One region of the Streptomyces canarius genome, then DNA from elsewhere that is predicted to be linked to it. Evidence: riboswitches for the same ligand, from Rfam matches in the RefSeq annotation. Region 1 holds a riboswitch; the other holds the start of a gene.

The links. Region 1 has a riboswitch for ZMP and ZTP ahead of IE294_RS22355 (glycine hydroxymethyltransferase). Riboswitches for the same ligand answer to the same signal wherever they lie in the genome.
Region 2: it holds a riboswitch for ZMP and ZTP, as region 1 does, so the genes downstream of both, IE294_RS19665 (bifunctional 5,10-methylenetetrahydrofolate dehydrogenase/5,10-methenyltetrahydrofolate cyclohydrolase) here and IE294_RS22355 (glycine hydroxymethyltransferase) in region 1, are expected to answer to the same signal.

The regions. Positions count from the first base shown of each region.
Region 1 covers NZ_BMVN01000015.1:162,332-173,674, forward strand. Annotated here, with positions in the region: gene trpS (tryptophan--tRNA ligase) at 1-562, opposite strand, end outside; gene IE294_RS22355 (glycine hydroxymethyltransferase) at 664-2,118, opposite strand; ZMP/ZTP riboswitch at 2,153-2,241, opposite strand; gene rocD (ornithine--oxo-acid transaminase) at 2,345-3,553, shown strand; gene IE294_RS22365 (nuclear transport factor 2 family protein) at 3,571-4,032, opposite strand; gene IE294_RS22370 (TetR/AcrR family transcriptional regulator) at 4,163-4,744, shown strand; gene IE294_RS22375 (glutathionylspermidine synthase family protein) at 4,741-5,925, opposite strand; gene IE294_RS22380 (hypothetical protein) at 5,939-6,361, opposite strand; gene IE294_RS22385 (DMT family transporter) at 6,523-7,344, shown strand; gene pdxR (MocR-like pyridoxine biosynthesis transcription factor PdxR) at 7,650-9,086, opposite strand; gene IE294_RS22395 (carboxymuconolactone decarboxylase family protein) at 9,133-9,633, shown strand; gene IE294_RS22400 (isocitrate lyase/PEP mutase family protein) at 9,630-10,370, shown strand; gene IE294_RS22405 (ABC transporter substrate-binding protein) at 10,377-11,330, opposite strand; gene IE294_RS22410 (ABC transporter permease) at 11,332-11,343, opposite strand, start outside.
Region 2 covers NZ_BMVN01000012.1:230,949-242,291, reverse strand. Annotated here, with positions in the region: partial or broken gene IE294_RS19680 (cbb3-type cytochrome c oxidase subunit I) at 1-182, opposite strand, end outside; partial or broken gene IE294_RS19675 (RNA polymerase sigma factor) at 289-792, shown strand; gene IE294_RS19670 (CU044_5270 family protein) at 1,049-2,020, shown strand; gene IE294_RS19665 (bifunctional 5,10-methylenetetrahydrofolate dehydrogenase/5,10-methenyltetrahydrofolate cyclohydrolase) at 2,261-3,109, opposite strand; ZMP/ZTP riboswitch at 3,136-3,216, opposite strand; gene IE294_RS19660 (nuclear transport factor 2 family protein) at 3,291-3,656, opposite strand; gene IE294_RS19655 (hypothetical protein) at 3,846-4,148, shown strand; gene IE294_RS19650 (S-(hydroxymethyl)mycothiol dehydrogenase) at 4,326-5,414, shown strand; gene IE294_RS19645 (MBL fold metallo-hydrolase) at 5,414-6,043, shown strand; gene IE294_RS19640 (SDR family oxidoreductase) at 6,178-7,092, shown strand; gene IE294_RS19635 (SDR family NAD(P)-dependent oxidoreductase) at 7,145-7,936, shown strand; gene IE294_RS19630 (L,D-transpeptidase family protein) at 8,152-8,847, shown strand; gene IE294_RS19625 (Gfo/Idh/MocA family protein) at 8,863-10,065, opposite strand; gene IE294_RS19620 (ROK family transcriptional regulator) at 10,195-11,343, shown strand.

The sequences.
Region 1 (11,343 bases):
TCGCCGTCTCCTTGAGGATGTACGGCTTCGGGATCGTGAAGGTGTCGCCGAAGCGGCCGTTGAAGCGCTCGGCGAGGTCCCGGGTCAGCTCGATGTGCTGGCGCTGGTCCTCACCCACGGGCACCTCGCCCGCCTGGTACAGCAGGATGTCCGCGACCTGGAGGATCGGGTACGTGAAGAGGCCGACGGAGGCGCGGTCGGCGCCCTGTTTGGCGGACTTGTCCTTGAACTGGGTCATGCGGCTGGCCTCGCCGAAGCCGGTGAGGCAGTTCATGATCCAGGCGAGCTGGGCGTGCTCGGGGACGTGGCTCTGCACGAAGAGCGTGCAGCGGTCCGGGTCCAGTCCGGCGGCCAGCAGCTGGGCGGCGGCGAGCCGGGTGTTGGCGCGCAGCTCCTTCGGGTCCTGCGGGACCGTGATCGCGTGCAGGTCGACGACCATGTAGAACGCGTCGTGGGACTCCTGGAGGGCCACCCACTGGCGGACGGCGCCGAGGTAGTTGCCGAGGTGGAACGAGCCAGCCGTGGGCTGGATGCCGGAGAGCACGCGAGGTCGGTCAGCCATGCTTTTTATTGTCGCAGAGAGTTTGACGGGTTCGGTGCGTGGGGAACTGCGGGCCGCCCGTGGTGGCTCGCGCAGTTCCCCGCGCCTCTTTCAGGGGCGTTTCAGCCGAGGTCGACCTGCGGGTACAGCGGGAAGCCCGCGACCAGGTCCGTCGCCCGCCGGGAGATCTCCTGGGCGACCTTCTCGTCCAGGACGTGGGCCGCCTTGGAGGGGGCGCCGGACTTGGTGGTGCCCGGCTCGGTGGTGCTGAGGACGCGGTCGATCAGGCCCGCCACCTCGTCCATCTCCGCCGTGCCGAGGCCGCGGGTGGTGAGCGCCGGGGTGCCGATGCGGATGCCGGAGGTGTACCAGGCGCCGTTCGGGTCGGCCGGGATGGCGTTGCGGTTGGTGACGATGCCGGAATCGAGCAGCGCGGCCTCGGCCTGGCGGCCGGTGAGGCCGTAGGAGGTGGCGACGTCGATCAGGCAGAGGTGGTTGTCGGTGCCGCCGGTGACGAGGGTGGCGCCGCGGCGCATCAGGCCCTCGGCCAGGGCGCGGGAGTTGTCCACGATGCGCTGGGCGTAGTCCTGGAAGGCGGGCTGCCGGGCCTCGGCCAGGGCTACGGCCTTGGCGGCCATGACGTGCGGGAGCGGGCCGCCGAGGACCATCGGGCAGCCGCGGTCCACCTGGTCCTTGAGGGAGTCGTCGCACAGGACCATGCCGCCGCGCGGGCCGCGCAGCGACTTGTGGGTGGTCGTGGTGACGATCTGGGCGTGCGGGACCGGGTCGAAGTCGCCGGTGAGGACCTTGCCCGCGACCAGGCCGGCGAAGTGCGCCATGTCGACCATGAGGGTGGCGCCGACCTCGTCGGCGATCTCGCGCATGATCCGGAAGTTCACCAGCCGGGGGTACGCGGAGTAGCCGGCGACGATGATCAGCGGCTTGAACTCGCGGGCCTGGGCGCGCAGGGCCTCGTAGTCGATGAGGCCGGTGGCCGGGTCGGTGCCGTAGGAGCGCTGGTCGAACATCTTGCCGGAGATGTTCGGGCGGAAGCCGTGGGTGAGGTGGCCGCCGGCGTCCAGGGACATGCCGAGCATGCGCTGGTTGCCGAAGGCCTGGCGGAGCTCGGCCCAGTCGGCCTCGGTCAGGTCGTTGACCTGGCGGACGCCGGCCTTCTCCAGGAAGGGCGCCTCGACGCGGTCGGCGAGGACGGCCCAGAAGGCGACCAGGTTGGCGTCGATGCCGGAGTGCGGCTGGACGTAGGCGTGGCGGGCGCCGAAGAGTTCGCGGGCGTGCTCGGCGGCGAGGGACTCGACGGTGTCGACGTTGCGGCAGCCGGCGTAGAAGCGGCGGCCGACGGTGCCCTCGGCGTACTTGTCGCTGAACCAGTTGCCCATCGCGAGCAGGGTCGCCGGGGAGGCGTAGTTCTCCGAGGCGATCAGCTTGAGCATCTCGCGCTGGTCGGTGACCTCCTGGCCGATGGCGTCGGCGACGCGCGGCTCGACGGCGCGGATCACGTCGAGGGCGGCACGGAAGGCGGTCGACTCGGCGGAGAGGGAGGCGGAATTCTCGGGCATCGGGGGACCTCCGGACGGTGTGCGTACAGCGTTCACGTTCGGCCCAGGCGCACGGCACTCTTCCCGCTCGGGCCGCTCCCTGATGGTCCGTCCCATCCCAGCGCGCCAGTCACGGCCCGCTCGTCAGCCTACCGGGCGCGCCGCGCGGGGCAGGTCCCGCGTCCACCATGCGAGCGAGGATAAGAAGGAGGTCACCGTCGAGTCCGAGTCGTCTCCGGGAGAGGCCGTGACCGCTGCGCAAGACCTCATCGCCGCCGCCGGCGCGCACTGCGCGCCCACCTACGACCCGCTGCCGGTGGTGATCGCCACGGGTGAGGGGGCGTGGCTGACCGACGTGGCGGGGCGGCGCTACCTGGATCTGCTGGCCGGTTACTCGGCGCTGAACTTCGGGCACGGCAACCGGCGGCTGGCCGAGGCGGCCCGGCGGCAGCTGGACCGGGTGACGCTGACCTCCCGCGCCTTCCACCACGACCGGTTCGCCGCGTTCTGCACGGAGCTCGCCGAGCTGTGCGGGATGGAGATGGTGCTGCCCATGAACACGGGCGCGGAGGCGGTGGAGAGCGCGGTGAAGACGGCCCGGAAGTGGGGGTACCGGGTGAAGGGGGTGCCCGGGGAGATGGCGAAGGTCGTCGTGGCGGGCGGCAACTTCCACGGCCGTACGACGACTCTCATCAGCTTCTCCACCGACCCGGAGGCCCGTGCGGACTTCGGGCCGTACACCCCGGGCTTCGAGATCGTGCCGTACGGGGACCTGACCGCGATGCGGTCGGCGCTGACGGAGAACACGGTGGCGGTGCTGCTGGAGCCGATCCAGGGCGAGTCGGGGGTGATCGTGCCGCCTGCCGGTTATCTGGCCGGGGTGCGGGAGCTGACCCGCGAGCGGAACGTCCTCTTCGTCGCCGACGAGATCCAGTCGGGCCTGGGGCGCACCGGGCGGACCTTCGCGTGCGAGCACGAGGGGGTGGTCCCGGACGTGTACGTGCTGGGCAAGGCGCTGGGCGGCGGGATCCTGCCGGTGTCGGCCGTGGTGTCGAGCGCGGCGGTGCTCGGGGTGTACCGGCCGGGCGAGCACGGGTCGACGTTCGGCGGGAATCCGCTGGCCTGCGCGGTGGCGCTGGAGGTGATCGCGATGTTGCGGACCGGTGAGTACCAGGAGCGGGCGGCGCGGCTGGGCGAGCGGCTGCACGGACGGCTGGGCGGGCTGCTGGGCACGGGCCGGGTGACGGCGGTGCGGGGTCGGGGGCTGTGGGCCGGGGTGGACGTCTCCCCGGCGGTGGGCACCGGGCGGGAGGTCTCCGAGCGGCTGCTGGCCCGTGGGGTCCTGGTCAAGGACACCCACGGGTCGACCGTCCGGATCGCGCCGCCGCTGGTGATCGGCGAGGACGACCTGGACTGGGGGGTGGAGCAGCTCCGGGCGGTGCTGACCGGGGCGTGATCAGGGACGGGGCCCGGTCAGTGGAGGGGGAAGTCGGCGCCGTGCTCGCCGGCGGGCCGGGGCCCGAAGATGCGCCGGTCGGACTCCTCGATGGCCACGTCGTTGATGCTGGCCTCGCGGCGGAGCATCAGGCCGTGCTCGTCGAACTCCCACAGCTCGTTGCCGTAGGAGCGCCACCACTGGCCGTCGGCGTCGCGGCACTCGTACTGGAAGCGGACGGCGATGCGGTTCTCGTGGAAGCTCCACAGGCCCTTGCGCAGCGCGTAGTCCCGCTCGCGCTCCCACTTCTCGGTCAGGAAGGCGACGATCTCCTCGCGGCCGGTGACGAACCGGTCCCGGTTCCGCCAGACGGAGTCCGGGGTGTAGGCGAGGGCCACCCGGTGGGGGTCGCGGGTGTTCCAGGCGTCCTCGGCCGCCTGCACCTTCCGGCGGGCGGTCTCCAGGGTGAACGGCGGGTAGGGCGGGCGGTCTTCGGGCACGGCGGCCTCCTCGGGTCGGGGCGAGGTGGGGAACGGCGTCGGGACCACGTCGGGACGAAGTCGAGAACGAGCGTTCTCCATCGATGGAGCTACGATAGAGAACGCTCGTTCTCAACGTCAAGGAGCCCCGATGCCCGCCGCCGCCACCGAGGAACAGAACCGCTTGGACCGCGAAGCGCTCCTGGACGCGGCGGAGGCGCTCTTCTACGCGCACGGCATCCAGGCGGTCGGCATGGACCGGGTCCGCGAGGCCTCCGGCCTGCCCCTGAAGCGCATCTACCGGCTCTTCGCGACCAAGGAGGACCTGGTCGTCGCCATGCTCAGGCACCGCGACCGGCGCTGGCGCGCGAACCTCGCCGCCCACGTGGAGAGCGTCCGGGACCCCCGCGCACGGGTGCTCGCGGTCTTCGACTGGCTCGCCGCGTGGTTCGCCGAACCCGGCTTCCGCGGCTGCGCCTGGATCAACGCCCACGGCGAACTCGGCTCGTCGTCGGAGCCGGTGCTGGCGGAGGTCCGCGCCCACAAGCGCGCCTTCCACGACCAGCTGGCGACCTGGGTCCGCGCCACCGGCGCACCGGTGGCCGAACCGGTCTTCCTGCTCGCCGAGGGAGCCATCGTCACCGCGGCCATCACCGGCGACCCGGCCCCGGCGGGGCACGCGCGGGCGGCGGTGGAGACGCTGCTCGGGGGCGCCGCGGTGACGGCCGGCTAGAGGATCACGTGGGGCAGGAAGCGGGCGTACTCGTCGGTGATCAGGCCGGTGGACTCGCGGATGCCGAGGCCCGCGGGCTCGTCCTGGACCACCCAGGCGCCGAGGACCACGTGGTTGCCGTCGAAGGCGGGGAGGGGCGCCAACTGCTGGTAGCAGCAGGGCTCGTCACGCGGGGCGCCCGGTGATCCCGGCTCGTGGATCGTGACGCCCTCGCCCTCGCGGCCGAGGAGGGGCTTGGCCACGTAGCCGGCCGTGCCGGTCAGCTCCCGGGGGCCGTCCAGGTAGGCGGGCAGGAGGTTCGGGTGGCCGGGGTACAGCTCCCACAGGATCGCCAGGAGGGCCTTGTTGCTCAGGAGCATCTTCCAGGCCGGTTCGATCCACAGGGTGCTGCCGGTGCCGCCGCCGTTGTCCAGGGTGTCCAGGACGTGTCCGCCGAAGGCGTCGGTGGTGAGCCACTCCCAGGGGTAGAGCTTGAAGATGCCGCGGATGAAGCGGAGCCGGTTGTCGACGAAACGGCCGGAGAGGGCGTCCCAGCCGATCTCCTCCATGGCCAGCCAGTCGGTGGTGAGGCCGGCCTGCTCGGCGGTCTCCTTCAGGTAGGCGACCGTCATCAGGTCCTCGCCGAGTTCGTCGGCCGAGGAGTGCGCGAAGTGCAGCGGGCTGCCCGGAGGCAGCAGCGCCGACTGGGAGCGCCAGGCTTCGACCAGGCGTTCGTGCAGGGAGTTCCACTGGTCCGCGCCGGGGAAACGGTCCTCCATCCAGAACCACTGCGGGGAGGCGGCCTCCACCAGCGAGGTCGGGGTGTCGGCGTTGTACTCCAGCAGCTTCGCCGGTCCCGTGCCGTCGTAGCGCAGGTCGAAACGGCCGTAGACGGAGGGCAGTTCGGCACGGCGGTGCCAGGCCTCGGTGACCGCGGCGGCCACCCGCGGGTCCGTGATGCCGAGGTCCGCCAGACGGTTCTCGGACACGATGTGCCCGGCGGCGGCCAGGCACATGCGGTGGAGTTCCTCGACGGTCTCCTCCAGCGCCTCCACCTCGTCCAGGGTGAAGACGTAGTAGGCGCTCTCGTCCCAGTAGGGGCGCAGCGAGCCGTCGGGGTGGCGGGTGAGCGGGTAGACCAGGCCCTGCGCCTCCACGGTCTGCTGCCAGCCGGGGCGGGGGGTGGTGGTACGGCGTTCCATGCGCGTGTTCCGGTCAGCCGCCGGAGCTGCCCTTGCCGCCGCCGAAGCCGCCGCGGTGGACTCCGCCGCCTCCGCTGTGGTGGTCGTCGTCATCGTCGTACGAGCCGCTGCCCGAGCCCTTGCCGGGCTTGGTGAAGGAGCCGCCGTCGACCCAGCCGTTCTTCTCGTCGCCCTCGTAGTACCAGGCGGCGTCGACCTTCTTCCTGACGGTCGTCTTCCTGCCTGGCGTCTTCTTGCCCGTCGTCTTCCCGGACGCGCCGGTGGTCTTGCAGTTCTTGTCCGAGACGACCTTGTACCCCTTGGCGAGGTTGTAGCTGTCCCGGTCGACGCAGCGCTTGTCCGGCTCGGACGAGCAGGCGGTGAGCGCGGCGGCCAGCAGGCCCACGCCGCCGAGGACGACCGTGCCGGAGCGGAGTGGTCGGCGTGTGCGGTCCATCGTGGTGTCTCCCCCGTCGGATTCGGATGGCGTGATCGGCTGGATCCAGTCGCCCGGATCCGGTCGCCGTGTTCGGCGGCCAGCCTAGAGATCGGTGTGAGTATTCCCCCCGGCGGGTCCTTCATCTGCCGCTCCCCTAGAGTCGGTTCGTGCTGTTTGGAATGGTGTGCGCCCTCGGTGCGGCGGTCTGCTTCGGTACGGCCACGGTGTTGCAGGCGGTGGCCGCGCGGGCGGCGGGCGCCGAGGAGGGTGGCGGCGGGGACGCGGCGCTGCTGCTGCGGGCGCTGCGGCAGTGGCGGTATCTCGCCGGTCTCGCGCTGGACGGGCTGGGCTTCCTGCTCCAGATCGCGGCCCTGCGCTCGGTGCCGATCTACGCGGTGGGCGCGGCGCTGGCGGCGAGCCTCGCGGTGACGGCGGTGGTGGCGGCGCGGCTGCTGCGGGTCCGGCTGAGCGGGGTGGAGTGGGCCGCCGTGGGGGTGGTGTGCGCGGGGCTCGCCATGCTGGGGCTGGCCTCGGGCACCGAGGGCGACCGGAGCGGGCCGGACTGGCTGCGGTACGCGATGGTCGCCGCGGCGGTGGGCGTGCTGCTGCTCGGCGGGGTCGGCGGGCGCCTGTCCGGCCGGACCCGGGCGCTGCTGCTGGGGCTCGGCGCCGGGTTCGGGTTCGGGGTGGTGGAGGTCGCGGTACGGCTGATCGACTCGCTGCGGGTGGGGGATCTGCTGGGCAACCCGGCCACCTACGCGCTGCTGCTCGGTGGCGGCGCCGCGTTCCTGCTGCTCACCTCGGCCCTCCAGCGGGGATCGGTGACGACCGCGACGGCCGGGATGGTGCTCGGCGAGACGATCGGGCCGGCCGCGGTGGGGGTGGTCTGGCTCGGGGACCGTACGCGCGAGGGGCTGGGGTGGCTCGCGGCGCTGGGGTTCGCGGTGGCCGTGGTGGGGGCGTTGGCGCTGGCGCGGTTCGGGGAGGCGCCGGTGGAGTAGGTCCTGTCGTTTGGACCATCCCGGCGTCGCGGGGCCCGGCACGCACATCTGCCGCGCTGTCGTCGGTTGCCAACTCCCCCACGCTCGGCTGCGCTCGCGCGGGGGACCCCCATCGCGTTGGCGCCCTCCTCCGCCTTGCAGCTGCACGCACCAGGTTCCGCTCGGCTCGGCTCGACGGCACCGCTCCTCGTAGCCGGCCTGATCCAAACGACAGGGCCTGGGTCCGCCTCGGGCCCGTCCCACGCGTGCGGGTCGTGTGCGGCTGGTCGCGCGGTTCCCCGCGCCCCGCTGTCGCCTCAGCGTTCCTACGGCAGCACCCGGCACAGCGCCTCCAGCGCCCCCGCCCACGCGCTGTCCGGCGGGGTGCCGTAGCCGACGACCAGGGCGTCCACCGGGTCGGTGACGGCCTGGGGGTGGCGGTGGTAGGAGAGGCCGTGCAGGGCCAGGCCCTGCCATGCCGCCGCCTGGACCACCGACTCCTCCGTGCCGGGCGGGAGCCGCAGGACCGCGTGCAGGCCGGCCGCGATCCCCGTGACCTCCACCTCCGGTGCCCGCTCGGTGACGGCGGTGGCGAGGGCGTCGCGGCGGCGCCGGTAGCGCAGGCGGGAGGAACGGACGTGGCGGTCGTACGCGCCGGAGGTGAGGAACTGCGCGAGGGTGAGCTGATCCAGCACGCCGACGGTGTCGGCGTCGCCCTTGGCCGAGGCCGCCTCCGCCGCGAGGGCCGGCGGGAGCACCATCCAGCCCAGCCGCAGTCCGGGCGCGAGCGACTTGCTGGCCGTGCCGAGGTAGACGACCCGGTCGGGGGCGAGGCCCTGCAAGGCGCCGACGGGCTGGCGGTCGTAGCGGAACTCGCCGTCGTAGTCGTCCTCCAGGACCAGTCCGCCGGTGCGCCGGGCCCAGGCGACCACGGCGGCCCGCCGGTCGGGGGGCAGGGCGGTGCCCATGGGGAACTGGTGCGCCGGGGTCAGCAGCACCGCGCCGGCGGTCCCCGGCTCGGCGGGATCGGTGCCCAGTGCGTCGTACGGCAGCGCCGGCGTGGCCAGGCCCGCCCTGCGCAGCAGCGCCCAGTGGACGTCCAGGCCGTACGACTCCACGGCCACCGTCCGCACCCCGCGCGCCCGCAGCACCTTGCCGAGGATGGTCAGGGCGTGCGAGAAGCCCGCGGTGATCAGGATCGCGTCGGGGTCGGTGCGCACGCCGCGGGCCCGCGCGAGGTAGCCGGCGAGGGCGGTGCGCAGTTCGGGCCGGCCGCGCGGATCGCCGTAGCCGAGGGCGTGGAAGGGGGCCGTGGCCAGGGCCCGGCGGGCGGCCTTCAGCCACTCGGTGCGCGGGAAGGCGGCGAGGTCGGGGGTGCCGGGGACGAGGTCGTGGAGCGGGCGGGCGGGGGCGCGGTGCGAGGTCGCCGGGGTGGTGGCGCGGGGTGTTCCGCGGGCGGGGCGGGTACGGGTGCCGGCGGGTGCGCCGGTGCCGGGCGTGCCCGGTGCCACGCGGGTGCCGGAGCCCTGGCGGGCGGTGAGCCAGCCCTCGGCGACCAGGTCGGCGTAGGCCTCGGCGACGGTGTTGCGGGCGATGCCGAGGTCGACGGCGAGGGAGCGGGAGGACGGCAGCCGGGTGCCGGGGGCGAGCCGGCCGGAGCGGACCGCGTCGCGCAGGGCGTCGGTCAGGCCCCGGCGCAGGCCGCCCGAGCCGCTCGGTTCGAGGTGCAGGTCGACGCCCAGAGTGGCCCACGATTCCGCCATGGAAATGGACCATACTCCTGGGCAGCCTCACTCCTAGAGTCGAGGCATGACCACTGCACAGGAATCCGCCGCGTACGCCCCCGAAGAAGCCCCGCGCCTGCCCTGGACCGAGCACGCCCCCGACGTCTACAAGGCCATGGTCCGCCTGGACAGCGCCGCCAGGCGGGGCCTGGACCCCAAGCTGTGCGAGCTGGTGAAGATCCGCGCCTCGCAGCTCAACCACTGCGCGTTCTGCCTCGACATGCACACCAAGGACGCCCTCGCCGCCGGTGAGAGCGTCGAGCGGATCGTGCAGCTCAGCGCCTGGCAGGAGTCCCGGCACTTCTACACCGAGAAGGAACTGGCCGCGATCGAGCTGACCGAGGCGGTCACCGTCCTGACCGATGGCTTCGTGCCGGACGAGGTGTACGAGCGGGCCGCCAAGCACTTCGAGGAGGCCGAGCTGGCCCAGCTGGTCGCCGCGATCACGGTGATCAACGCCTGGAACCGGTTCGGTGTCGCCTTCCGGATGACCCCGGGCCACTACCAGCCCGGTCAGCACGGGTGAGCCGTAGCCCGGCGCGGGACGGGGCCGAGCGGTTCCGCGCGCTCCACCGGGGGCGCGCCCCGGGGGACCCGCTGGTGCTGCCCGGACCGTGGGACGCGGCGAGCGCGCGGGTGCTGGAGGCCGCCGGGTTCCCGGCGCTGGCCACACCGAGCGCCGGGATCGCCGCGTCCCTCGGGTACGCGGACGGGACCACTCCGGCCGACGAGATGTTCGCGGCGGTCGCGCGGATCACGCGGGCCGTGGACGTGCCGGTGTCGGCGGACGTCGAGGGAGGGTACGGGCTCGGCGCGGCGGAACTGGTCGAGCGGCTGCTGGAGGCGGGGGCCGTCGGCTGCAACCTGGAGGACTCCGAGCAGGGCGTCCTCAAGGACCCGCACGAGCACGCCGGGTTCCTCGCCGAGGTCCGGGAAGCGGCGGCCGGCCGGCTGTTCGTGAACGCCCGCGTGGACACCTTCGTCCACGGCGACGGCGATCCCGGACAGGCCGTCGAACGGGCCGCCTCGTACGTCGCGGCGGGCGCGGACTGCGTGTACCCGATCCTCGCCCCCGTGGCGGTCCTGCCCCTGCTGCGGGCCGGGATCAAGGGCCCGCTGAACGTTCTGGCCGGGCTGGACGGGGACGGCCCCGGGCCCGCCGTGCTCGGCGGACTCGGGGCCACCCGGATCACCTTCGGGCCGGGCCTCCGGCGGCGGGCCGATGCCGCGCTGCGGGAGACCGCCGGCGGCCTCATGGCCTGACGCCGGTCAGGACAGCCACTTCTTCCACACGGCGGGGTGGCTGTCCACCCACTTCTTCGCCGCCTCCTGCGGGTCCAGCTTCTGGTCGGCGATCATCAGGGAGACCTCGTTCTGGTCCCGCGTCGTCCACCGGAACTTCTTCAGGAAGGCCGCGGCCTTCCCGCCGGACCGCGCGAAGTCGGCGTTGAGGTACTTCTGGAGCGGGGTGTGCGGGTAGGAGCAGGCCACCTTGGCCGCGTCCGCGTCGCAGCCCTCCTTGTACGGCGGCAGCCTCACCTCCGTCATCGGCACCTTCTCGAACAGCCACTGGGGCGAGTACCAGTAGGTCAGGAAGGGCTTCTTCTCCTTGGCGAACTGCTTCATCTGGGTGATCTGGGCCGCCTCGGAACCGGCGAAGACCACCTGGTAGTCCAGCTTCAGGTTCTTCACCAGCGCCTTGTCGTTGGTGACGTAGGACGGGGAGCCGTCCATCAGCTGGCCCTTGCCGCCGCTCTCCGCGGTGCGGAAGAGCGAGGCGTACTTGTTCAGGTTGCGCCAGTCGGTGATGTCCGGGTGCTCCTTGGCGAGGTACGTCGGCACGAACCAGCCGATGTGCCCGGTCACCCCGAGGTCGCCGCCGTGCGCGATCGTCTTCTTGTCCTGGACGTACCGCTTCTCCTGGTCCGGGTGGCCCCAGTCCTCCAGGAGGGCGTCGACGCGGCCCTGGCTGAGCGCGTCCCAGGCGGGCACCTCGTCGACCTGGACGGTGTCCACGCGGTAGCCGAGCTTGTGCTGGAGGATGTACTGGGCGACGGCCACGTTGGACTGCGCGCCCACCCAGGACTGCACGGACAGGGTGACCGACTTCGCGCCCCCTGCGTTCGCGAAGGGCGAGGCCTGCTTGGTCATGTCGGCGGCGCCGCAGCCGGTCGCGGTCAGCAGCACCAGCGAGCCCACCAGGGCGGTCGTACGACGTCGCATGTCAGGCTCCCTT
Region 2 (11,343 bases), on a different contig from region 1:
TTGAACTGCTCGTTCGACATGAACTGGAGCCCCGGCCGGGCCAGCTCGGCGCGCATGATCAGCGCCATCACGCCGCCGATCAGGAAGAACGCGAACGCGGTGACCAGGTAGAGCGTGCCGATCGTCTTGTGGTCGGTGCTGGTGAGCCACTGCACGGCTCTGGTGTCTCGGATCCTCTTCACGCCCCGCCTGTGTCCGCGTCCCGCCCGGAGGTCACACTCGGGGGACGCGAGGAGCATCACGGAAGAAGGGTGTGACGATCCGGGGGGTGCCGGACACGAACCGAGCATGAGCAACGACGAGATCTTCGCCGCTGCCTATCGCGAGCACTACTGGGCGGTCAGCCGTTATGTCGCCAGGCGACTTCAGGGGCGGACCGACGAGGTGGAGGAAGTGGTGGCGGAGGTGTTCACGGTCGCCTGGCGACGCCGGGCCGACCTGCCGGCCGCGCCGCTGCCCTGGCTGTACGGGGTGGCCCGGAACTGCCTGGCCAACGCGGTACGCGGCTACGGGCGCCGGCGCCGGCTGGTGGACCGGCTGGGCAACGACGAGGCCGCGCACGGCCGGCACATCGCGGCAGGCCCCGGCACGGAGGCACCGGGCGCCTGGGTCCACGAGGCCCTGGACCGGCTGGCCCCGGCCGACCAGGAGATACTGCGCCTCGCCGCCTGGGAGGAACTCGGCGCCGAGGAGATCGCGGTCGCCCTCGGCTGTGGCCGCCGCGCGGCGGCCATGCGCCTCCACCGCGCCCGCCGCCGCCTGCGCACGGAGATCGACCGACTCTGCCCCGCGGCACCGCCGGCACACACGCCGCCGCCCGAGACGCGCCCGAGCCCCGCGGCACCGTCGCCGCAAGCGCCGCGCGAGCCGTGCCCTGGCGAACCGTCGCCCGAGGCGCCGCCCACGGCAGCCCCTGGAGGACCGTCACTCGAAGCGCTGCCCACAGCGCCTGCCGGGGGACCGACGCCCGACGGCGACGTCCGCCCCGACCGGCGATCCTCCGGCCCCGCGCCCACCACCGACGCATGCCTGCGCAAGGACCCCCGACATGCCTGACGAACTCGAACTCCTCCGGCGCGCCAACCCCGTACCGCACGACGGGCCGTACTTCGGTGACGGGCCCCTGGACCAGCGCGGCGAGTGGCGGCTCGATGAACTGCTGCGTCCACCCCGCCCGACGCGCCGCGTCCCCCGCGCCCGGCTGCTGTGGGGCCTCGCCGCCACGGGCGTCGTACTGGCGACCGCGCTCGCCGCACTGGTCGGCGGGCCGAACACCCAGCCCGCCCTCGCCGCTCCCCGGCCGCTGACCGTCCGCGCCGACTCCACGCCCGTCCCGCTGACGCGGCTGGCCGAACGGGCCGCGGCCGCCGCCGACGGCTCGCCGCGCCTGCGCAAGGGCACGCACGTGCAGTCGTGGAGCCTGAGCATGACCGACGGCAAACCCCCCGTCACCCTGCCCGAGGAGCGGGTGGTGCGCTGGCGCGCGGACGACAGCCACACCGAGCTGGTCGTGGCGACCGACCCGCGCCGTCCGGGCCGCCCGGTCCTCACCGACGAGGGCGGAGACCCCCGCGTGGTGGCCGACGGCCACGTCCTCAGCCGGGCCACCTACCCGCCGAGCTGGAGCGACGCTCCGCCCGAGGCGCCGCCGCCGCACACCCCGGCCGCCCTGCGCGCCTACCTCGCCGAGACCGTCCGTACCGAGCCCCTGGGCACCCCCCGGCTCCTCGACGCCGTCGGGGAGCTGCTGGACCACTGGACGCTCGGCGCGCGGGAGTCCGCGGCACTGGTCAGGGTCCTCGCGGACGCCAAGGGGCTGCGGGCCGTGGGACAGGTGACCGACCGCCTCGGCCGTCCCGGGCAGGCGTACGTGTACGAGGGTGGGGGCGGCCGGCGGATGCTGATCCTCGACCCGCGCACCGGCACCGTCCTCGGCCTGGAGACCACCTTCACCCGGGACGCCCCCGAGTACGGCGTCAAGGCCGGGGACGTCATGGACTACAACGCCTGGATGCGCTGACCGCGAGGCCCGGAGCCGGCCGTGTGGCACCGACCTGCCCGCTCGGGGGTGCTCGGCGGCGTCTGTCGGCGCCCCATGCCAGGTGGCACCGACCCGCCGCTCGGGGCTGCTCGGCGACGGCTGACAGTGCCCCGTGCCGTGTGGCACCGACCCGCCCGCCCCGCGCTGGTCGGCGCCGCCGGCCGGTGATCAGCGCCACCCGGCACCGCCCCGCTGCCACCGTTGGCCCCCGGCTGCCCCTTACACCCCCAGCTGCCGGGCGGCGGCCGTCACCGTTTGTTCCAGGAGCGTGGCGATCGTCATCGGGCCGACGCCGCCAGGCACCGGGGTGATCAGCGACGCCCGCTCCACGGCCGAGTCGAAGTCGACATCGCCGACGTTCCCCGGGTTGTAGCCCGCGTCGATGACGACCGCGCCCGGCTTGATGTCCTGACCGCGGATCAGCCGCGGTCGGCCGACCGCGGCCACGACGATGTCGGCCTCGCGGACCACGGCCGAGAGCTCACGGGTGCGCGAGTGGCAGTAGGTCACGGTCGCGTCCCGGGCGAGCAGCAGCATGCCCACCGGCTTGCCGAGGATCGCGCTGCGGCCGACCACCACGGCCCGCTTGCCGGCCGGGTCGACGCCGTACTCGTCGAGCAGCCGCAGGATGCCGCCCGGCGTGGCGGAGACGAAGCCCGGCAGCCCGAAGCTCATCGCGGCGAACGACGCGAAGGTGACACCGTCGACGTCCTTCTCCGGCGCGATCGCCTCGAACGCGGCCCGCTCGTCGATGTGGTCGCCCACCGGGTGCTGCAGCAGAATGCCGTGCACCCCCGGGTCGGCCGACAACCCCCGCAGCGTCGTGACGAGTTCGTCCGTCGTGGTGGTCGCGGGCAGGGCGACGTGCCGGGACTCGATGCCGGCCTTGCGGCTGCGGTTCTGCTTCATGCGAACGTACGTCACGGACGCCGGGTCCTCGCCGACCAGGACGGTGGCCAGACACGGCGCGGTACCGGTGCGCTCGGTGAGAGCGGCGGCCTTCTTCGCGGTGTCCTCGACGATGCGGCGGGCGGGCGCGGTGCCGTCCATCAGACGGGCCTGGGTCATGCTGCACACTCCTGAGCTGGATCGACTCTCCTCGCCCAGGCGCGCGGCAACCGACGCGGACCGCTCCCCGGTGGTGCTCCACCTCAGCGCCAGTCACGGCCCGCGTACAGCGTAACCGAGAGTGCGTACGGCCTCCGGACCCGCTCGGCCTCCTTCCGCTCCCGCCGTACCCGGCCGGGGCCTACTCGTCCCAGGCCTGGATGATCAGCTGATCGGCGATCTTGCCGTCCCGCAGGGTGACCATCGACTCGGCGAGGACCCGGGTGCCGTCCCCGTACTCGCAGGACTCGCAGTAGGCCGCGTGGTCGCCCTGGACGACGCACCGGTCCAGCCTGTGCGTCATGTCGCGGCTGTAGACGTCGTCCAGCAGTTCGGCGATCTGGCTCCGGCCGTGCAGCACCGTGGGATGACTGGGCTGGTTGTTGCGGTCGACGATGCGGATCTCCGCGTCGTCCGCGTAGAGCGACAGAAGGTTGTTGCCGGTGTTGCCCTCGACGGCCCGGCGCAGTGTGTCGGTGTCGAAGGCGGACCCCGCAGCGGTACCCATGGTGACCTCCTTCAGGTGCCCGTGTGGTCCAGGTGCCCGTGCGGTCCGGCCAGGAGCGGGCCGCACGGGCCCACCTCCGAGACTCCTCCGCCCCGGCGGCCCCGGCAAGCCCGGCCGCGCGCTCCACCTCCCGGGTGAGCGCGGCCCGCCGCCCGTGTCCGCCCGGGGCCTGTCGCCGTTGCTGAAGGCATGATCTCAACACGACGTATCGCCGCCGCCGTGGGTCTGGCCGCCGGGATCGCCGGCCTCGCCGTACCCCAGGCGAACGCGGCCGGCACCGGCGCACCGCTCGTCGGGAAACTCGGCGCGCTGAGCACGCTGGACTCGCTCGCCGCCAGTGACATCCCGGCGGAGCAGCGGGGCCGGGTGCCGCGGGTCACCGAGCAGTTGCAGGAGCTGAAGCACCTCCAGGAGCTGAACCAGCTCAACCAGGTGGAGCAGGTCCTCGCGCCCGCCGCGCCGCTGCTCGGTCTGGTCGGCGCCATCCACTGATCCCGCCCGCCGGCACGAGGGCCGTCCCGCCGGGGCGGCCCTCACCGCTGCCCGGACGGGCCGGGCGATGCCGCCCGAGTCCGGAAAGATCCACTAACCTCCTCGTGGTCCGCCGTCGCTACCGATCGGTCGCGCGTAATGTCGGCGGCGAAGGCAAACGAAGGAAGGGGCCAGACCATGGCGCAGGAAGTCCGCGGCGTGATCGCACCGGGCAAGGACGAGGCGGTACGGGTCGAGACGATCGTGGTGCCGGACCCGGGGCCCGGCGAGGCCGTCGTACGCGTCCAGGCCTGCGGGGTCTGCCATACCGATCTGCACTACAAGCAGGGTGGCATCTCGGACGACTTCCCCTTCCTGCTCGGCCACGAGGCCGCCGGAGTCGTGGAGTCGGTCGGCGAGGGCGTCACCGACGTCGCCCCCGGTGACTTCGTCATCCTCAACTGGCGTGCGGTGTGCGGGCAGTGCCGGGCCTGCCTGCGCGGCCGGCCCTGGTACTGCTTCAACACCCACAACGCGCGGCAGAAGATGACCCTCGCCGCCACCGGCCAGGAGCTGTCCCCGGCCCTGGGGATCGGGGCCTTCGCCGAGAAGACGCTCGTCGCGGCCGGCCAGTGCACCAAGGTCGACCCGGCCGTCTCCCCGGCGGTCGCGGGCCTCCTCGGCTGCGGGGTGATGGCCGGCATCGGCGCCGCGATCAACACCGGGAACGTCGGCCGGGGCGACTCGGTCGCCGTCATCGGCTGCGGCGGTGTCGGCGACGCGGCGATCGCCGGGTCGAACCTGGCCGGCGCGGCGAAGATCATCGCGGTGGACATCGACGACCGCAAGCTGGAGAAGGCCCGCACGCTGGGCGCCACCCACACCGTCAACTCCAAGCAGGCCGACCCGGTCGAGGCGATCCGCGAGCTGACCGGCGGCTTCGGCGCGGACGTCGTCATCGAGGCCGTCGGCCGCCCGGAGACCTACCAGCAGGCCTTCTACGCCCGCGACCTCGCCGGCACCGTCGTCCTCGTCGGCGTCCCCACCCCCGAGATGAAGCTGGAACTGCCCCTGCTGGACGTCTTCGGCCGCGGCGGCGCCCTGAAGTCCTCCTGGTACGGCGACTGCCTGCCCAGCCGGGACTTCCCCATGCTGATCGACCTCCACCTGCAAGGCCGCCTGCCGCTCGACGCGTTCGTCACCGAGACGATCCAACTGGACCAGGTGGAGCAGGCGTTCGAGCGGATGCATCACGGCGACGTGCTGCGTTCGGTGGTGGTGCTGTGATGACCGCGCGCATCGAACGCCTCGTCACCTCGGGCCAGTTCACCCTCGACGGCGGCACCTGGGACGTGGAGAACAACGTGTGGATCGTCGGCGACGACCGCGAGGTGATCGTCATCGACGCCGCCCACGACGCCGAGGCCATCGCCCGCGCCGTCGGCGACCGGCGCCTGACCGCCATCGTGTGCACGCACGCCCACAACGACCACGTCAACGCGGCACCGGAACTCGCCGACCTCACCGGCGCGACGATCTGGCTGCACCCGGACGACCTGGCGCTGTGGCAGCAGACCCACCCGCACCGGGACCCCGACCGGCACCTCCTCGACGGCCAGGTCATCGAGGCCGCCGGCGCCGACCTCACCGTCCTGCACACCCCGGGGCACGCCCCCGGCGCCGTCTGCCTGTACGACCCGGGCCTCGGCACCGTGTTCACGGGCGACACCCTCTTCAAGGGCGGCCCCGGAGCCACCGGACGCTCCTACTCGCACTTCCCGACCATCATCGACTCCCTCCGCAACCGCCTCCTCACCCTCCCGCCGGAGACCAAGGTCCTCACCGGGCACGGGGACGGCACCACCATCGGCGACGAGGCCCCCCACCTGGAAGAGTGGATCGCCCGCGGCCACTGAGCCCGAGGGCCGCCGAGTCCCGCGGCGACCAACCCGGGACTCCGCGTAAAAGCCGACAGAAGATGTCCGGCTTCCCGGCGACAGTGGACGGCGACAACAGTCGCACCGCAGTCGTACCGCACGGGAGGCCGGACATGTCAGGACCGCTGGAAGGCAAGGTGGCGCTGGTCGCCGGGGCGACCCGGGGCGCCGGACGGGGCATCGCCGTCGAACTCGGCGCGGCCGGCGCCACTGTCTACGTCACCGGCCGCAGCACCCGTGCCCGCCGCTCGGAGTACGACCGCCCCGAGACCATCGAGGACACCGCCGACCTCGTCACCGCGGCCGGCGGGCAGGGCATCGCCGTGGCCGCCGACCACCTCGACAAGTCCGCCGTACGGGGCCTGGTGGACCGCGTCGCGGCCGAGCGGGGCCGCCTCGACGTCCTCGTCAACGACATCTGGGGCGGCGAGAACCTCTTCGAGTGGGACACCCCCGTGTGGGAGCACGACCTCGACAACGGCCTGCGGTTGCTCCGGCTCGCGGTCGAGACCCACGCCGTCACCAGCCACTACGCCCTGCCGCTGCTGCTGCGACACCCCGGCGGCCTGGTCGTGGAGGTCACCGACGGCACCACCGACTACAACCGCGACACCTACCGGGTGAACCTCTTCTACGACCTCGCCAAAACCTCCGTCCTGCGCATGGCCTTCGCCCTCGGCCACGAACTCGGCCCGCGCGGTGCCACCGCCGTCGCCGTCACGCCGGGCTGGATGCGCTCCGAGGTCATGCTCGACGCGTACGGCGTCCGCGAGGAGAACTGGCGGGACGCCCTGGCGCGCGAACCCCACTTCGCCATTTCCGAGACCCCCCGTTTCACCGGCCGGGCCGTCGCCGCCCTGGCCGCCGATCCCGACGTGGCCCGGTTCAACGGCCGGTCGCTCTCCAGCGGCGGCCTCGCCCGGGTGTACGGCTTCACCGACCTCGACGGCAGCCGGCCGGACGCCTGGCGGTACCTGGTCGAGGTGCAGGACGCGGGCAAGCCGGCGGACGTCACCGGCTACCGGTGAAACCGGGCGCCGAACCGGTGAAAGGGCGCCCGGGGCGCCGTACCGTCGGTCCATGACTGATCCGACTCGCTTCGCAGGACACGGAGTTCTCGTCACGGGCGGCGCCCGCGGCATCGGTGCGGCCATCGCCCGGCGGCTCGCCGAGGAGGGCGGCCGGGTGCTGGTCACCGACCGGGACCTGGCCGAGGCCGAAGGGACCGCATCCGCCCTGCGCCGACAGGGCCTCGCCGCCGAGGCGTTCGCCTGTGACGTGGCCGACCGCGCCGCCGTCGAGGCGGCCGTCGCCCACGCCGTCGCCGCGTTCGGCTCGCTCGACGTGCTGGTCAACAGCGCCGCCCACTGCACTTCGGACGTAACCCTCTTCGAGGACGACCCGGACGAGGCCTGGGTGCGCGACCTCGACATCACCCTCACCGGCGCCTACCGCTGCTGCCGCGCCGCCCTGCCGCACCTCGCCGCCTCCGGCCGCGGGGCGATCGTCAGCGTCGGCTCCGTCAACGGCGTGCAGGACTTCGGCAACCACGGCTACAGCGCCGCCAAGGCCGGCCTCGGCTCGCTCACCCGCACCCTCGCCGGGCACGCGGCGCCCCGGGGCGTGCGGGTCAACCTCGTGGTGCCGGGCACGGTCCGCAGCTCGGCGTGGGAAGGCCGCGACGACGAACTCGACGCCGTCCGCCCCCTGTACCCGCTCGGCCGGGTCGGCGAGCCGGAGGACATCGCCGCCGCCGTCGCCTTCCTCGCCTCGCGCGACGCCGCCTGGATCACCGGGACCTCCCTCGTCGTCGACGGCGGCCTCACCGCCGTCAACACCGGCTTCCGCGCGGCCGTCCGGCACACCTCCTGACCCCCGGTCCGAGGCCGCCGCCGGCACGGCGAGCACCCGCACCGCCCGGGGTGCCGTACGGCCGGAAGTTCACCGTTTCGTCACAGCCTGACCGGAACCACAACCATCTCCGGCCCGCCCAGGTCTAGTAGTCCGACATCGCGGGAATCGCGCTGGAGAGCACCGGGGAGGCCCGGGCGAACGAATCGGGCACAAGGGGAAGGGGAAAGGCCGCCATGGGGGTCATACGCAGACGAGGTGTGGTCGCGCTGGGCGTCACGGGACTGGTGGCGCCGCTGGCGCTCGCGTTCACCGCGACGCCGGCCCAGGCCGCGAGCTGCACCACGCGGACCGGGCCGTACCAGAAGCAGGTGGAGAAGTTCCTGGGCCGGCCGGTCGACGGCAAGCAGTCCGCCACCGACTGCAAGGCCGTCCAGGCCTTCCAGAACAAGCACGGCATCACGCCGAACATCGGCTACGCCGGTCCCGTCACCTGGGGGGTGATGGACCTGATGAACAAGCAGAAGGCCGTCGGGAACAAGCCGAACAAGGACGGCAAGTGCCCGGTGAACAAGGGCCGCATCGCCTGCGTGAACCTCACGCTCCAGCTCAGCTGGATCCAGGACGGCAGCCGGCTCGTCTACGGGCCGGTGCCGGTGCGCACCGGACGTGACGGCTACGAGACCCGCACCGGCCTGAAGAAGATCTACTGGCGGGACATCGACCACGTCTCCACCCTCTACAACGTGCCGATGCCCTACAGCCAGTTCTTCGACGGCGGCCAGGCTTTCCACTCGGTGGGTCTGAGCATGTGGAACCCGCCCGGTTCGCACGGCTGCGTCAACATGACCACCGCGACCGCCAAGAAGTACTGGTCGCTGCTGAGGAACGGCGACGACGTCTTCGTCTACGGCCGCAAGCCCGGCACCTGAGCCCGCCGGGACAGCTCACGCCTCCGGCGCGTCCCCGAAGTCGGGGATCTCCAGCCGGACACCGCCCTGCCGTGCCGATTCGTGCGCGATGACGCCCGGCAGGGTGTAGCGGGCGGCCACCCACGCGTTCACCGGCGGCAGCGTCCGTGTGGTGACGGCGGTGACGAAGTCGTCCACCAGGAAGTGGTGGCTGCCCTCGTGCCCGTTGTGCAGGTGGTCGAACTCCCGGGGCAGCCGTGACCGGTCGTGCACCGGCGCCGAGCCGGAGGTGAAGGCCGCGCGCAGTTCCGGCGCGATGTGCGCCAGCGACGGGTCGTCGGGGGCCAGGGTCGGCTTCGGCTCCAGCAGCTCGCTGATGTCCTCGACCCCCTTCTTGTCCTGCCACAGCGCCACCGTCGCCAGCTGTTCCATGCTGGCCTCCGTCCCGAAGAACCGGAACCGGGACTCGCGGATGTGCGAGGGGTAGCCGACCCGCCGGAACTCGTTCGTACGGAACGATCCGCCGCCCGCCACCTCGAACAAGGCGGTCGCGTTGGACACGTCGTTGTCGAACTGGCTGACCGAACGGTCGAAGACGCCGTCGCCGCGCTCGTCGCGCACCCCGATCGCGGACACGCTCACCGCGTGCGTCTGCCAGGCCCCCAGCACCCCGCCCACCGCGTGCGTCGGGTACAGCAGCGGGGGATAGCTGGCGGTCGCCTTCCAGTTCTCGCCGCCGCTGTACTGGTAGGCCTCGTAGAACCCCAGGTCCATGTCGTGGACGTAGTCGCCCTCGGCGTAGAACAGCCGGCCGAAGGCGCCCGCCGCGATCTGGTTGCGGGCGTGCACGGTCGCCGGGTGGTAGTGGCTGGTCTCGCCCATCATGTACGTCAGCCCGGTGGCCCGGACCGCGTTGATGATCGCGGCCATCTCCTCCACGGCGATCGCCATGGGGACGGCCGAGTAGACGTGCTTGCCCGCGGCCAGTCCCTTCAGGACGAGCGGTCCGTGGGTCCAGCGCTGGGTGAAGATCGCGACCGCGTCGACCGCCGGCGACTCCAGCATCGCCTCGTACGACGGGAACGTGCCCGCGAGCCCCTGCGCGGCGACGAGCCGCTCGGCCCGCTCGGGCAGCAGGTCGGTGACATAGACGTCACGGACGCCGGGATGGGCCTGGAAGAGGGTGGCGAACTGCCCGGAGAACTGTCCGGCGCCGACGATGCCGAGGGAGAAAGTCATAGTGATTACTTTCGCCACGGAATTATTCTGCCGTCAAGAGTCGGGTGACGTCTGCTTGGCTGCCCGTCACGCCCGCGTATGCTGGCGGCCTTACTTCAGTACCGGAAGAAAACAGAGAGGTGCGCTTCTATGACCAGCTGGCTGCCGCTGAGCCCCGCGGAGCGCTCCGTGGCCATCGAGGTGCTCGTGCACGGCCCGCTGTCCCGCACCGAGCTGGCCCGGCGGCTGCGCCTCTCCCAGGGCAGTCTCACCCGGCTGACCAAACCGCTCATCGAGTCCGGGCTGCTGGTGGAGGCCGCCGAGACGGGCGGGGCGGGCGAGAGCCGTCAGGGGCGGCCGTCGCAGCCCCTCGACGTCGTCGCCGAGTCACGCTCCTTCCTCGGATTCAAGATCACCGCCGACAGGGTCTACGGCGTCGTCACCACCCTGCGCAGTGACGTCAGCGGCCGGCTGGACCGGCCGCTGACCACGCACGACCCGGACGCCGTCGCCGCGCTGCTGGCGGAGATGACCACCGAACTGGCCGGACGGCACCCCGCCCCGGCCGGCATCGGCATCGGTGTGGGCGGGCGGGTGCGGGACCGTGCGGTGGTGGGCGAGTCGGCCTTCCTGGGCTGGCGGGACGTGCCGCTCGGCACGCTCGTCCGGGAGCGCACCGGGCTGCCGGTCGTCGTGGAGAACGACGTCGCCGCCCTGGTGGAGGCCGAGACCTGGTTCGGCGCGGGCCGGGGACTCGACCGCTTCGCCGTGCTGACCATCGGCGCGGGCATCGGCTACGGGCTGGTGCTCGGCGGCAGCCGGGTGCCGTACGACGAGGAGGACCGCGGCTTCGGCCGGCACTGGATCATTGACCCCTACGGCCCGCTCACCCCCGAGGGTGCCCGCGGCAGCGCCACGTCGCTGCTCAGCATCCCCAGCATCCGCTACCAGGTGCGCGCCGCCACCGGCCGGGACGTCGGCTACGAGGAGATCCTCGCCGGTGCCGCCGCCGGTGAGCCCATGGCCTCCCGGGTCGTCGTCGAGGCCGCCCGGGCCCTCGGCACCCTCGTCGCGCAGATCGCCAACTTCGCGATGCCGCAGAAGATCCTGCTCGCGGGAGAGGGCGTCGGCCTGATGGATGTGGCGGGGAGTACGGTCCGCGACACCATCCGCTCCCACCGGCACCCGCTGGCCGCCCCGGTGGACCTGGAGACGAAGGTGTCCGACTTCCACGACTGGGCGCGCGGCGCGGCCGTGCTGGCCATCCAGGTGCTGGTGCTGGGCCGGACCGGGGAATGA